DNA from 2 places in the Micromonospora sp. NPDC057141 genome. Region 1 is predicted to be linked to the other one. Evidence: riboswitches for the same ligand, from Rfam matches in the RefSeq annotation. Region 1 holds a riboswitch; the other holds the start of a gene.
What was found. A riboswitch is a leader RNA that binds a small molecule or an ion and turns the genes downstream of it on or off. The one in region 1 is predicted to bind cobalamin.
Positions count from the first base shown of each region.

Region 1 (7,689 bases):
GCGAGCCCGGTGGCCACGGCACCGGTCGTCATCGCCGCTCGCAGGTCGGTGCGCCAGACGTTGCGGCCGTCGACCAGTCCGGCGACGATCGTCTTGCCGTGCAGTGGGCCCGCCCCGGCGAGACGTCGCAGGTTGCCGGGCCCGGCAACCAGGTCCAGGCCGAGCGCCTCGACCGGCGTGTCCAGCAGTGCGGGCAGCGCGTCCCCGAGTTCCCCGAAGTAGGTGGCGACGAAGATCCTCGGCCGCGGTCGCACCGCGCACAACCGCGTGTAGGCATCGCGTAGCGCGTCGATCTCGGCTGCGGTGCGGTCGGCCACGAAGGCGGGTTCGTCCAGCTGAACCCACGTGACACCGGCGGCGGCGAGGGCACGGAGAATGTCGGCGTACACGTCGACGAGTTCGGTCATCCGGTCGAATGCCTCGGCACCTGGTGCGGAGGTCTTGGCCAGCAGCAGGAAAGTGGCGGGCCCGACCAGCACCGGTCGGCTCTCGATACCCAGCGCGCGGGATTGTGCGTACTCACGCAACGCCTTGTCGGGGTTCGCGGCGAAGACGGTGTCCGGTCCGATCTCCGGGACCAGGTAGTGATAGTTGGTGTCGAACCACTTCGTCAGCTCCAGCGCCGGCTCGGCGTTGACGCCGCGGGCCATGGCGAAGTAGGTGTCGAGCCCCGACAGGCCGAGCTGGGCGAAGCGTCGTGGAACCGCGCCGACGGCCACGGCGGTGTCGAGGACGTGATCGTAGTAGGAGAACGTGTTGGACGGGATCGCGTCCAGGCGGGCGTCGCGCAGTGTCCGCCAGACCCCGGCTCGCAGCGCGACCGAGGCGCTCTCCAACTCCTCGGCGTCGATACGGCCCGCCCAATAGGCCTCCACGGCCTTCTTCAGTTCACGGTTCCCACCGATGCGTGGATAACCGAGCACGGTGCTCTGACCGAATGTGGTACTCATGGGTCCTTCCCTCGAAGCGTCCGAGGACTCGCGCGAGGGCGGGAGGGAAGAGGCGCAGCGACGCACCGGCTTCCGCCCCGGCCTTCCCGAGAGACCGTCGACGGCGTACGCCGGCCGGCGTACGCGGTGCGGGCAGGTCTTCGGACTCGCGGGCATGACCTGCTCGGTCGCCTACTGGCCGTCGCTTCCCAGACCTCGCGGTCCAGTGCTTGATGACGGCGGTCGTTCCCACTCACCGCTGCGGGGCAGTCCCGGTCTCGCACCGGGTTCCCTCTTACGACGCCGCGACGCTCGAACGTCACGGCGAACCAGCACTGCTGTCCATCCTAGGTGTCCAGAAGCGATCGGCGTTGGCGCGTCCGCCCCTCGAGACGAAGAGACATCGCGGCAGCCCGGTTGGAGCACGAGGTGCGCCAGGCCCCCGGGCCGGTCTGGCGCGGTTCGAGGCGATCGTCGCGGAGGCCGACCCGACCGACAGCAGGTGCGAACGTCTCACCGAAGCACACCGTGACCGGATCCGGGCGACCCGCGTCGACAGGCTCCTCACCGCGATCTCTTCTCTGTCAGGCCCCGGCCCGATGGGGCGTGTCCGGCATCCGGGGGCTGTCCGAACTCAAACCCGGGGCTTGACAGACCTCACCACCGACAGCAGGAAATTCCGTTATGAGTAACTTGTCCGGTTCATCCTCGTTCAGTCGATGACGGCTGCCGCCACACCGAGCAGACCCGTCATTCCATCTGAACGGGGGAAATTGGTGAGGCCTGTCCTGCGAAGAACCACAAGCGCGTCCACGGCCATGCTGGTCGCCAGCCTGGCAACCCTGTGGTTGGGGACGCCGGCACGAGCGGCACCAGGCGACGCGAACGCGCGCGGTGTCGTCGTCGACCTATCCGCCGAGGTGACCGGTGTAGCCGTGATCACCGCCGACGCCACCATCGGTACCGCCACCGCGCCGGCCGCCGGTGGTACCGACACCGAGACGCTGCTGGCGGTATCGGTACCGGGGGCGCTCGGAGTGACCGCCAGCGGCACCGTCGAGGAGGTCACCGCCACCCGGGCGGCGGGCGCGTCGTCGGCGTCCGCCAGCGTCAACGGTCTCAACCTGGCCGTGCTCGGCGTCGACGTGCTGGACGCTGCGGAGGCCACCGCCACCGCGATCTGCCCGCAGGTCGGCGCCACCAGTGCGGACACCACGCTCGTCGGGCTGGAGCTGTTCGGCTCGGCGGTGACGCTGACGGCGAACACTTCCGCCGTCGTAGGCAGCTCGGCAGTGGTGGTGCCGGGGCTGGTGGGCGCGAGCCTGAACGCCTCATTGACCCGCGTCGAGACGACCACCGCCACCGGCGCCACCGCGATCACCGTGCGGGCCGCCCTCACCCTGTCGGGCACCGTCCTCGGTGTCCCGACCACCATTCCCGTAGGAACCGTGATCGTGGCCGAGGCCACCTGCGAGCGTCCGCCGGCGGCACCGACCACCGCGACGATCACGCCCGACGAGGGCTCGCAAGCGGGCGGCCAGACGGTGACGATCACCGGCACGGGCTTCATCCCGGGCGGCACCACGGTCACCTTCGACGGCGTGCCCGCGACCGGTGTCACGGTGACGCCGGACGGTGTCTCTCTGACGGCGGTCACCCCGCCCGGCTCGATCGGTCCCGCACAGGCCGTGGTCAGCACGGTGAACGGCACGGCTCCGCCGCTGGGCTACACGTACCTGGCCGACGGCAGCGCGGCCACCATCACCAACCTCACGCCGCCCTCCGGGCCGACCGCCGGCGGCACGACGGTGACGATCACCGGCACCGGCTTCACCGGGGCTGCCGGCGTGGACTTCGAGGGCCTACCCGGCACCGAATTCACCGTCAATCCGGCCGGCACCACGATCACCGTGTCCACCTCACCGAACCCGGCGGGACCGGCCCTGGTCGAGCTGGTCTTCCCGGCCGGTCGGGTGACCGCGCCGACCTTCACCTACATCGCGCCAACGATCACCTCGATCGTGCCGGACACCGGACCGACCGCCGGCGGCACGACGGTGACGATCACCGGCACCGGATTCACCGGGGCGACCGGAGTGACCTTCGACGACACCCCGGGTACCAACCTCGTCGTGAACCCGAGCGGCACCTCGCTGACCGTGGTCACACCACCCGGGCAGGTCGGTCCGGTGGACGTCACCGTGCTCATCCCGGGCGCGAACGTGACCACACCAAACGGTTTCACGTACGTGGCGGCACCGCCGACCGCCGCGTCGATCACGCCGGACGCGGGTCCTCAGTCAGGCGGCCAGACGGTGACGATCACCGGCACCGGCCTCGTCCCCGGTGACACGACCGTCACCTTCGACGGCGCGCCGGCCACCAACGTCACGGTCAACCCGGGCGGCACCTCCTTGACGGCTGTCACCCCGCCCGGCGCGGTCGGGCCGGCCGTCGTGGTGGTGACCACCGGCGGCGGTACGGCAGCACCGCTGGACTACACCTACCTCGCCGACGGCAGTGCCGCCAACGCGACCGGGCTGACCCCGACGACCGGGCCGGCCTCGGGTGGCACCACGGTCACCATCACCGGGACCGGATTCACCGGAGCAACCGGAGTGACCTTCGACGGGGTTCCCGGCACCGGATTCACCGTCAATCCGGCCGGCACCACGATCACCGTGGTGACACCGCCCCGCACCGCCGGACCCGCAGAGGTGCGCCTGGTGTTCCCCGCAGGCACCGCCGCTGCGCCACCCTTCACGTACCTCGCACCAACGATCGCCTCCATCGTGCCGGACACCGGGCCGACCACCGGCGGCACCACGGTGACCATCACCGGCACCGGCCTCACCGGCGCCACCGGCGTGGACTTCGGCAACGCACCGGGCACCAACCTCGTCGTGAACCCCAACGGCACCTCACTGACCGTGGTCGCCCCACCCGGCCTGCCCGGCCCGGTGGACGTGACCGTCCAACTGCCCGGTGACGACGTCACCGAACCAGACGGGTTCACCTACGAACCCGCCCCACCGCGCATCGACACCGTCACCCCCGGACAGGGGCCGACCGATGGCGGCACGACCGTGACGGTCGGTGGTTCCGGGTTCGTGCCGGGCGGGACCACGGTCACCATCTGCGGAAAGGCCATCCCGGCCAGCCAGGTCACCGTGGCAGCGGACGGTCGCTCGTTGACCTTCCGTACGCCGCCCTGCCCAGCCGGAAACACCACGGTCGTCGTGAGCACCGACGGTGGCACCTCCAACGGACTCATCTTCCGCTACGTCTCGCGGATCCTGCCGGTGACCGGTGACACCATCGCCACGCCGCTGACCGCCGGGGCGATGCTCGCGCTCCTCGGCATCGTCCTCGTCCTGCTGACCCGCCACCGGCAGCGCGCCGGCCGAATCGGCTGACCGGATAGTCCCGGCCAGGGCCCGATCGGGCCCTGGCCGGCGGAGGACACCACGTTGGCGGCGGCGCCCAGCACCACGAACAGCCACAGCAGCGGGCGTACGGCGCCAACCCGGTCCATCGCCGTACGTGCGGTCTGCGGCGCCTCGGAGATTCGGTACATGTCATTCACGGCGCGCTCCTCGTGGGTCGGGCTGCTGGGATGCCGCAAACCTACGAGTCGCTGCCCTGGTGCACGATCCAGCCAACGAGTCAGTCCAGGTACAGCAGGCTGTACTCCTCGGGCGGCGGAGCCGGACCGGCCAGCGGCCACCAGGGCGGGTGGGATTGTCGGCATCCGCCCGCTGCCGAGGGAACAGTCCCACCACCGTCCGGCACGGGTGGCCGGGTGTTCGGCCAGGGCGTCTGCCCGTCGGTCAGGGCCACCATGACGCCTGGGCAGGGCCGTGCGCGCAGCGCCTTGGCGAATGCCGGCGGCGAACCCGGCGCGGGCCGTCGACCTTGGCGGTAGCGTTGATGCGGAATCTGGGTGGAACGATCGGTCCTGATCGTTGAGGATCGGCGGGTGTCCGTTCCCGTACGTCAGATTCGTGCTCGCTACTCGGCCGCGACCGTCACCGTGTACCAGGCGTACCCGCCGCAGATCGCGCTGTCGGCGGTGTCGGCCGGCCGTTTCGTGGCCCCTTTCAAGCGGGACCGGATGACGTGGATCAAGCCGTCCTTCCTGTGGATGATGTACCGCTGCGGCTGGGCCACCAAACCGGGGCAGGAGCGCGTGCTGTCCATCGACATCACGCGGGAGGGGTTCGAGTGGGCACTGGCGCGAGCCTGTCTCAGTCACTACGACCGCGACGTGCACGGCGACAGGGCGACCTGGTCACGGCTGTTGAAGACCAGTCCAGTCCGAGTGCAGTGGGACCCTGAGCGGTCCCTGCGGCTGAACGCGCTGCCGTACCGGTCGCTGCAGGTCGGCCTGTCCGGCGAGGCTGTCGACCGGTACGTCGACGACTGGACCGTCGCCGTCACGGACATCACTCCCACCGTTGAACGAGTCCGGGACCTGCTGCGCCACGGCGACGATCAGGCAGCGGCAGCTCAACTGCCCGTCGAACACGTCTACCCACTCCCGGATCGGCTCGCCGTCGGCCTCCACGCCAGCCCGGACGTCGCCGCCAGCGAGGACCCCGAGCGACAGCAGTGACAGTGCACCAGAGACGAACCGCCCAGCCGCACCCTGCCGACAGGGACCCGGTGGCCAGGCGCTCGGTCGTCGCCCGGACGGTCAGTGCGCGCTCGCCGCCCGCATCGAGAAGCTCGATAGCGGTGTCGATGATCTGCTCCCAGGAGAGCACCTGATTGCGCCGCTGTGTCCGGCGCGCTCGCGTTGCCATGCCTCGACCGCGCCACGTTTGGTGCACCGAACCACGCTAGAGCGCTGTGCCAACCCGAGAGGTCACCTGTCGCCTCCGGTGTCGGTCGGACGTACCGCATCCACCGCTGTCACGGCGCCCAGGTCCGCAACCGGCCGGCGGCGGGGCTCCCCTGCCGCGGCGAATGTTCCACGAGCCACCTGGTACTGCTGCAGGGTCGCCTCCGCGATACGGTCCCAGGAGTACGCCGTCCGCGCGTGGGAACCGGCTCGTTCGCCCAGGGTGCGGGCACGGTCGGGATCTGCCAGTACCCAACGGATCCATCCGGCCAACGCGATGTGGTCCTCGGGCGGGGTGAGGATCCCGGTCTCCAGGTGATCGATCTGCTCGGGGATCCCGCCGATCCGCGCCCCGATGACCACCTTGCCGACGGCCTGCGCCTCGCAGACTGCGATGGGGCAGGGATCGAACCTACTCGGCACCAACGCTATCTGCGCGTCCGCGTACAGCGTCTCCAGTCGACTCCTGGCCACGTAGCCGAGGAAGGTGACCCGGTCGCGGACGCCCAGGGACCGTGCGAGACCTTCCAGATGGGGCCGGGCCGGGCCGTCGCCCGCGACCATGAGATGGACGGGAAGATCACGCAGCAGGCTCAACGCCGCGATCGACAGGTCACAACCCTTCTGGTGGACCAGTCGTCCCACCTGGAGAAGTTCGACCTGCTGGGCTCGCGGCCCGCCGAGCGACGACGTCGAACCGTCCCGGGCGGGCTCGTGGAACTCCGTCCCGTTGGGAATGACCACGAGGTTCTCGACCACTCGGCCGACGGACGTACGGACCCCCCGCGCGAGGGACTGGCTGACCGCGATGATGACGGTGCTGCGCTCCAACCCCCACCGCTCGAGCCGTTGTTCGTAGTCGAGCATGACCCGGTCGGAGGAGTCCTCGTCGAGGTGGGTGCCGCCCGCCGAACGGTCATAGTGTTTCGTCATGACCAGCGGGAGATCCCACAGGTCGGCGACGGCACGTGCCGCCAGGACGGCTCGCGAGTCATGGCAGTGGACCAGGTCGAAGCTGGCGGGCAGTTTTCCGGCGGCCGCTGCCATGCCCACGTTGCGGTGCAACATGCTCAACGTGGCCGATGCCTCACCGGGGAAGGACAATATCTCCGAGCCGGGCGTCCCGCAGTAGTGGTCGTCACCGTCACGGACGCCCTCCGGTTTCGAACCCGCCGTGATGACCGTTACCGAGACGCCCAGCCTGCGCAGAGCCCTGGCGAGGGCTGCGGCATGAACTCCGATGCCGCTGCGGGGCCGGGGAGGGTAGTCACTACTGATCATCAGTACCCGCATGCCGTCAACCACCGGGGGAAGAGACGAAGGATCTCGAGGGGCGAAGCTAGTAATGACCCAACCTCTGGATGTCGTTCGACCGGGGATCGAGGCGCTTCCAATCCGTCACGAACGACGGGGCGAATCCCAGCGCGGTCAAAATCCGTTCGCCCCCAGACGCCTTCTGGAGTGAGCCGTGCAACAGCGCCTCGTTGATCACCAGAGCGTCCCCGGCCTTCGCCCGGACGAATTCCAGCGACGGAAAGTTCTCCCTCGTGAGAGCCGCCCTCGGGTTACCTGTCTCCGAGACCCACGCATTTGGCGAACCCGAGTCACCATCCGGAAACCAGGCAAAGTTGGCCTTGTGTGATCCTTGCAGGTAGCAGAAGGGTCCATCGTCGTCCCTCAGGACGTCGCTCAGATAGATCAGGACCTTGACGAACATACAGTAGAGTTTTCCGTCATGAAACGTGTGCATGTAGCTCATGTTTCGTCGGGCAACCCGGTCACCCCCGTAACGTAGAACCTCACCACCGCCGTTGTGGAGGTAGAAGACGCTCTGCCGGGTGCGCCTCAGCGCATAGCTCTCGATGAGCCGGTACGGCTGGTTGGTGAGCGGTGCGACCAGCGCTCGCACTGCCTCAT
Region 1 covers NZ_JBHUVA010000077.1:13,093-20,781, forward strand. The annotation lists gene metE (5-methyltetrahydropteroyltriglutamate--homocysteine S-methyltransferase) at 1-950, opposite strand, end outside; cobalamin riboswitch at 1,064-1,278, opposite strand; gene ACFT41_RS27070 (IPT/TIG domain-containing protein) at 1,850-4,345, shown strand; gene ACFT41_RS27075 (DUF4291 domain-containing protein) at 4,909-5,544, shown strand; gene ACFT41_RS27080 (glycosyltransferase family 4 protein) at 5,797-7,065, opposite strand; gene ACFT41_RS27085 (phytanoyl-CoA dioxygenase family protein) at 7,112-7,689, opposite strand, start outside.

Region 2 (7,689 bases), on a different contig from region 1:
CCGGAACCCGCTGTTCCAGTGCATGTTCGCCATGCAGGACGCGCTGGTGACCCGGCGGCCGGTCACCGCCGGCCTGTCCGTCGCCGTCGAGAACGTCAGCAACGACACCGCCAGGTTCGACCTGTGGCTCGGCGCGACCCCCACCGACGACGGGCTGGAACTGGAGCTGGAGTACGACGTCGACCTGTTCCCGGCCAGCTTCGCCGGCCGGTTCGCCGACGAGTACCGACAGCTGCTGGACCGGGTGGTCGCCGACCCGACGATCGCCCTGGCCCGGCTGTCCGCGCCGGTGCGCGGCGACGCGCCGGGATACCGTCCACACCGTCTCGACCACGCCGCCGCCGAACCCGGACCCGGCATTTACGCGCTGGTGCAGGCAGCCGCCGAGCGGACACCGGACGCGGTCGCGGTGACCGAGCCGGGCCGACCGGACCTCACCTACCGGGACCTGCTGGACCGGGCCGAACGGGCGGCGGCCGGACTGCACGCGTACGGCGTACGCGTGGGCGACATCGTCGGCATCACGCCGCGGACCCTGCACGAGACCACGGTGGCGATCATGGCCATCCTGCGCTGCGGCGCCGCGTACCTGCCGCTGGACCTGGCGCTGCCGGCTGACCGGCTGGCGTACATGCTGGGGCAGGCGGGCAGCCGGCTGGTCGTGGGCCGCTCGCCGGTCCCCGACGGCCCGCCGGCCGTCAGCCTCGCCGAGTTGGAGACTGCGGCCGACGCGCCGGCCGGCATCCCACCGGCAGCGGTGCCGACCGGCGCCGAACCGGCGTACGTCATCTTCACCTCCGGCTCCACCGGCCGCCCGAAGGGCGTGCACATGGGGCAGGGGCCGCTGCTCAACCTGCTGCACTGGCAGGTCGAGGCGCTCGGCATGGGCCCGGACACCCGGTTCCTCCAGTACGCGCAGCTCGGCTTCGACGTGTCGTACCAGGAGATCCTGCCGACCCTCGCGGCCGGCGGCACGGTCTGCGGCCTCGGCGACGTCGACCGCCGGGACTTCGCCGCGGTCGCCCGGTTCGTCGAGTCCGCCCGGCTCACCCACGTGTACCTGCCGGTCGCCGCGCTCGGCGCGTTCGCCGACGCGGTGACCGGCGCGGATCTCGGCCTCGATCAGGTCCGCTGGATCTGTGTCTCCGGCGAACAGCTCCACCTGGACAGCCGGTCCCGCGCGCTGCTCGGCCGGCTGCGCGGCAACCTGATGAACCTGTACGGCCCGACCGAGACGCACGCCGTCACCTACCACGTGCTACCGGGCGGGGACGCGGGCGGGCCGGCGCACGTGCCGATCGGCGCTGCGGTGCCCGGGGTGAACGTGTACCTGCTCGATCCGACCGGCCGGGACGTGCCGCCGGGCGCGGTCGGCGAGGTCCACCTCGGCGGGGTGTGCCCGGCGCTCGGCTACGTCAACGATCCGGAACGCACCGCCGCCGGCTTCCTGCTGGACCCGCGCACCTCCACCGCCGAGCGTCCGGCCCGGATGTACCGCACCGGCGACCTCGCCATCCTCACCGAGGACGGCACGCTGGTCTTCCTCGGCCGGCGCGACAGCCAGGTGAAGATCCGGGGCAACCGGGTCGAGCTGGGCGAGGTCGAGGTGGCCGCCGAGCGGCAGGCCGCGGTACACGCCGCCGCCGCTGCCGTGCACGGCAGCGGCGAGAGCGCCGAGCTGGTGCTGTTCGTCCGCGCCGCCGGCGGGCACGCCGTCGACGACCGCGCGATCTGCGCCGAACTGGCCACCCTGCTGCCCGGGTACGCGGTGCCGAAGTACGTGGTCGGGGTCGGCTCGATCCCGCTGACCGCCAACGGCAAGGTCGACCGGGTGGCACTGCTGCGCGACTTCGACCGCCCGGCGGTACGCGCCGCCGGGCAGGCCGACGGCGGCACCGGCTGGACGCCGGAGGGCACCGAGCGGGTGGTGGCCGAGATGTGGGCCGAGCGGATCGGCCGGTCGCCGGGCAGCGCGGCGGACTCGTTCTTCGCCCTCGGCGGCAACTCGTTCGAGGCGCTGCGGTTCCTGGTCGATCTGCACCGGGCCACCGGAGCGCGGCTGTCGGCCGGCGACTTCTTCCGCGCGCCGACGGTCGGCGCGGTCGCCGCCGCCGTCGCCGCTGTCGGCACCGGGTCGGGGCAGCCGGACGGGGCGGAGGAACCACGGCTCGACCGGCTCGTCACCCTCGGCGGCCCGCCGGCGGTTCGGCCGGCCCTGGCGGTACATGCGGTGGGCGGCGGCGTGACGCCGTACCTCGGGCTCGCCACGGCCCTCGCCCCGGATCTCTGCCTGCACGCGCTGCGCGCGGAGGGCCTGGTGTCCGGCGAGACCCCACGCGACTCCGTCACCGCGATGGCCGACGCCTACCTGCGCACCGTCGACGAACGGCTGGACGGCCCGCCGGAACTCCTGGTCGGCTGGTCCATGGGCGGTCTGGTGGCGTGGGAGCTGGCCCGGCGGTGGGCCGAACGCGGCACCGTGGTGCCGGTCGTGCTGGTGGACACCTACCCGGGCGAGCTGATGGACGTCGACGGGTACACCCAAGACCCGGCACGCGAGCTGCGCGTCGACCTCGCCGGCACCGGCCAGTCGGTCGCCGCCGGACCGGACTTCGACCGGCTACTCGCCCTGTTCACCGCGCACCTCGACGCGATCGCGGCGTACCGTCCGGAACCGGCGGCCGTGCCGCTGCTGCTGGTCACCGGGGCCGGCGGCGACGACGCCCGACCCGAGGCGGTGCGCCGCTTCTGGGCGGGTCTGGCGCGGGACCGGTTCACCCACGTACCCCTTGCCGGCGACCACTACTCGCTGCTCTCCGGCGCGGGGGTCGAGCGGGTCGCGGCGGCGATCGCGGACCTGCGGGCGGTGCCGGCGGCCGGCGGCGGCTGAGGGCACGCGACGTCGCGGGGGTGCCCGGTCGGACACCCCCGCGACACCGTCAGAAGTCGTCGTCGAAGCCGACCGTCCCGGTCACCCCGATCTGGTAGGCCGACACCCGCCGTTCGAAGAAGTTCGACAGCTCCTGCACGTCCTGCAACTCCATGAACGCGAACGGGTTGCGGCTGTGGTACATCGGCGCGATGCCGAGCGTAGCCAGCCGCCGGTCGGCCACGTGCTGAAGGTACTCACGCATGTCGGCCAGCGACATCCCGGACACGCCCTGCTCCAGCAGGTCGGCGGCGAACTGGACCTCGCACTCCACGGCCTCGGCCAGCATCTGCCGCACCTGCCGTTCCAGCTCCGCGTCGAACAGCTCCGGCTCCTCGGCGCGCACGGTGTCCACCACGTCGAAGGCGAACGCCATGTGCATCGACTCGTCGCGGAACACCCAGTTGGTGCCGGAGGCCAGCCCGTGCAGCAGTCCCCGGGAGCGCAGGAAGTACACGTACGCGAAGGCGCCGTAGAAGAACAGCCCCTCGATGCAGGCGGCGAAGCAGATCAGGTTGAGCAGGAACGCCCGCCGGTCCTCCCGCGTCCGCAGCTCCCGCAGGTCGTGGATCGAGTTGATCCACTTGTAGCAGAACTCGGCCTTGCGGGCGATCGACGGGATGTTCTCCACCGCCGCGAACGCCGCGAACCGTTCCCGCTCGTCCGGCACGTAGGTGTCCAGCAGATTCAGGTAGAACTGGACGTGCACCGCCTCCTCGAACAGCTGCCGGGACAGGTAGAGCCGGCCCTCCGGGGAGTTGACGTGCTGATAGAGGTTGAGCACGAGGTTGTTGGCGACGATGGTGTCGCCGGTGGCGAAGAACGCGACCAGCCGGGACACCAGGTGCTGCTCCGCCGGGGAGAGCCGGGCGAGGTCGGCGAGGTCGGAGTGCAGGTCGACCTCCTCGACGGTCCAGGTGTTCCTGATCGCGTCCTTGAACCGGTCGAAGAACCGCGGGTAGCGCATCGGCCGCAGGGTCAGGTCCATCCCGGGGTCGAGCAGCAGGTGCCGCCGGCCGGTGGTGGTGTGGGACTCGGAGACAGCGGTCACTGGCACGCCTCGCAGCTCTCGGGGTTCTCCAGGGAGCAGGCCAGCGCCTCGTCGGCGCTCACCGCGACGACCGGCCCGGCGGCCGGGGTGACCGCGACGGTGGCCTGCTGGATGCGGGTCGCGGGACGCGAGCGCAGGTAGTAGGTGGTCTTGAGTCCGGACTTCCAGGCGTGCAGGTACATCGAGGAGAGCTTGCCGATGGTCGGTGCGCTCAGGAACAGGTTGAGCGACTGCGACTGGTCGATGTAGGGGGCACGGGCGGCGGCCAGGTCGATCAGGGCGCGCTGCGGCAGTTCCCACGCGGTGCGGAACAGTCTGCGCACCGCCTCGGGCAGCTCGGCGACGCCCTGCACCGAGCCCTCGTCCCGCTTGATCCGCTCGCGGACCGCCGGTGTCCACAGCCCCCGCGCCTTCAGCTCACGGACCAGGTACGTGTTGACCTGGAGGAACTCGCCGGACATGGTCTCGCGCTTGAACAGGTTGGACACCTGCGGCTCGATGCACTCGTAGCAGCCGGCGATCGAGGCGATCGTGGCGGTCGGCGCGATCGCGACCAGCAGCGAGTTGCGCAGGCCATGCGCGGCGACCCGCTCGCGCAGCGCGGCCCACCGCCGCGCCTGCGTGACCTCCGCGCCCCACAGGTCCGGGTGCAGCTCGCCGCGCGCGGCGCGGGTCTGCGCGTACGCCGGATGCGGGCCGAACCGCTCGGCGAGCCCGGCGGAGGTCTCCAGCGCGGTCAGGAAGATCTCCTCCTGCACCCGGGTCGACAGCTCGCGGGCCTCGGGCGAGTCGAACGGCAGGCGCAGGGTGAACAGGGCGTCCTGCAACCCCATCAGCCCGAGCCCGACCGGGCGCCAGCGCGGGTTCGACGCCGCCGCCTGCGGCGCCGGGTAGTAGTTGATGTCGATCACCCGGTCGAGGAACACCACCGCCGTACGGACGGTCGCGCGCAGCCTGTCCCAGTCGACGCCGTCGGCGCTGACGTGCGCGCCCAGGTTGACCGAGCCGAGGTTGCACACCGCCGTCTCGGCGTCGTCGTTGACCTCCAGGATCTCGGTGCACAGGTTCGACAGGTGGATCACGTTGCCCGGCTCGCCGGTCTGGTTGGACAGCCGGTTGGCCGCGTCCTTGAACGTCATCCACCCGTTGCCGGTCTGCGCGAGCGTACGCATCATCCGCCCGTACAGGTCGCGGGCCCGGACCGTGCGGACGGCCTTCTTCTCCGCCGCCCGGTACGCCTCGTCGAATGCCTCGCCGAACAGGTCGGGCAGCTCGGGCGCGTCCGACGGGTCGATCAGCGACCAGTCGCCGTCGGCCTCGACCCGGCGCATGAACTCGTCGGGGATCCAGTTGGCCAGGTTCAGGTTGTGGGTGCGCCGGGACTCCTCGCCGGTGTTGTCCCGCAGCTCCAGGAACTCCTCGACGTCCGGATGCCAGGGTTCCAGGTAGACGCAGGCCGCCCCCTTGCGCCGGCCACCCTGGTTGACCGCCGCCACCCCGGCGTCGAGCGTCTTGAGGAACGGCACGATCCCGTTCGACCTGCCGTTGGTGCCCCGGATCAACGCGCCCCGGCCCCGCACCCGCGACCAGGAGATGCCGATGCCACCGGAGAACTTCGACAGCTTCGCCACCTGGTGGTAGCGCTCGTAGATCGAGTCGAGCTCGTCGCGCGGCGAGTCGACCAGGAAGCACGACGACATCTGGGTGTGCCGGGTGCCGGAGTTGAACAGCGTGGGCGAACTCGGCAGGTACGCCAGGGCGGACATCAGCCGGTAGAAGTCGACCGCCTCACCCGCCGTTTGCGACAAGCCGCAGGCCACCCGCAGCAGCCAGTACTGCGGCGTCTCCACCACCAGCCGGGTCTGCGGATGCCGCAGCAGGTAGCGGTCCGCGACCGTGCGCAGGCCGAAGTACTCGAACCGCAGGTCCCCGGCCGGATCCACGGCATCGTCCAGCTTGCGCGCGTGGGCGGCCACGAACGCGGCCGTGCCGTCGCCGATCAGGCCCAGGCCGTGGGCGTACCGGATGGACTGGCTGAAGCTCGCGACCTGCTGCCCGCGGACCTCCTTTTCCACGTACGCGGCCAGCAGCCGGGCCGCCAGCTTCGAGTACTGCGGTTCCTCGCCGATCAGCTCCGCCGCCGTCTGGATCGACAGCTTGTCCAGCTCCTCGGTGGTCGCCCCGTCGTACAGGCCACTGATCGTCTTGGTCGCCACCCGCAGCGGGTCGACCTCGTCCAGGTCGGCGACCCAGCGCTCCACCGCCCGGACGATCTTGTTGACGTCCACCGGCTCGGTGTCGCCGTCCCGCTTGCGGACCTGCATGACGTGCCGGCGTTGCTCCGGCCCCGCCTGCTCCTGCGTCCCGCTCATGTTCGCTCTCCTCACGCCCGTCCCCGAGATCGAGGGGCGCGCGGGAGGACGCCGCCGGCCACCCGACGGCACACCCCACCGTGGCTGACCAGCTGATGCGTCGGCCGTCCCGCGCGGCCTTCGACCGCCGCACGCGTCGCGTGCGGCACGCTGGCAGGTCTTCGGGCTCGCGGGCGTCGTGCTCGGTGCCTACTGGCCGTCGCTTCCCAGGCCCGCACGGGCCCAGTGCTTCGTTGACGGCGGTCGTTCCCACTCACCGCTGCGGGGCAGCCCCGGACTCGCACCGGGTTCCCTCTTGCCTCGACCACCGTGGACCGATGGCCGAACCAGCTACGGGTGACACCATATATGGGCGCACGGCGAAGATGGAAACACCAGATGATGTGTCGGGCGAGTCGCCGCTCAGGGTAACTCCACACTCGCCCCAGGGTGAGCGGGGAAGCGCGCAGAAAACTGCGGGGCACGAATATTTGCGCGGCGCGCAACTCATGCTAGCGTGTGTTCGTGAGCGGACTACGGGAGCGCAAGAAGGCCGAGACCCGGGCGGCGCTGAGCTGGGCGGCGATCCGCCTGGCCGTGGCACACGGCTTCGACAACGTGCTGGTCGAGGACATCGCGCAGACCGTAGGCGTCTCCCCACGGACATTCAACAACTACTTCTCCAGCAAGGCCGAGGCGATCGCGGCGCGGCATCTCGACCGCAGTCGGCGAGTGGCCGACGCGCTGCGCGGCCGGCCGCCGGGTGAACCCCTGTGGCCGGCGATCACCGCGGCGGCGCTGACCCAGTTCGAGCCCGGCCCGGAGGTCGCGCAGTCGCCGCCCGCCGCCCACGCCGAGTGGACCAGCGGGCTCCGGATGATGCTCGCCGAGCCGGCGTTGCAGGGCGAGATGCTGCGCGCGGGCGCCGTCGCCGAGGCCGAGCTGGCGGCGGCCGTCGCCGAACGCACCGGCACCGACCCCGAGCGCGACCTGTATCCGCACCTGGTGGCCGCCGCCGTCAGCGCCGCCGTCGGCGCGGTGACGCGACACTTCCTGCACGCCGATCCGCCGGTGGCAATGGAACGGTTGCTCCCCGACGCACTGGCCCAACTCGCCGCGGGCCTGCCGCCACCCGTCGCCGGCTGACGTCGCCCCTCTCCTCACCGGTCCGTCGCAGGTCGGCGGACGGCCCACCCCTGCCCCGAAAGGGATCTTGTCGTGATCGATGTCATCGTGGTCGGCGCCGGACCGAACGGCCTCATGATCGCCTGCGAGCTGGCCCTGGCCGGGATCCGGCCGGTGGTGTGCGAGCGGCTCCCCGAGCCCAGCACCGAGCAGCGCGCCAACGGCCTGGTCGG
Region 2 covers NZ_JBHUVA010000003.1:94,736-102,424, reverse strand. The annotation lists gene ACFT41_RS03890 (amino acid adenylation domain-containing protein) at 1-2,890, shown strand, start outside; gene ACFT41_RS03885 (ribonucleotide-diphosphate reductase subunit beta) at 2,940-3,917, opposite strand; gene ACFT41_RS03880 (ribonucleoside-diphosphate reductase subunit alpha) at 3,977-6,352, opposite strand; cobalamin riboswitch at 6,487-6,698, opposite strand; gene ACFT41_RS03875 (TetR family transcriptional regulator) at 6,857-7,477, shown strand; gene ACFT41_RS03870 (FAD-dependent oxidoreductase) at 7,550-7,689, shown strand, end outside.
Region 2: linked by a shared signal. The riboswitch ahead of ACFT41_RS03880 (ribonucleoside-diphosphate reductase subunit alpha) and the one ahead of metE (5-methyltetrahydropteroyltriglutamate--homocysteine S-methyltransferase) in region 1 are both predicted to bind cobalamin.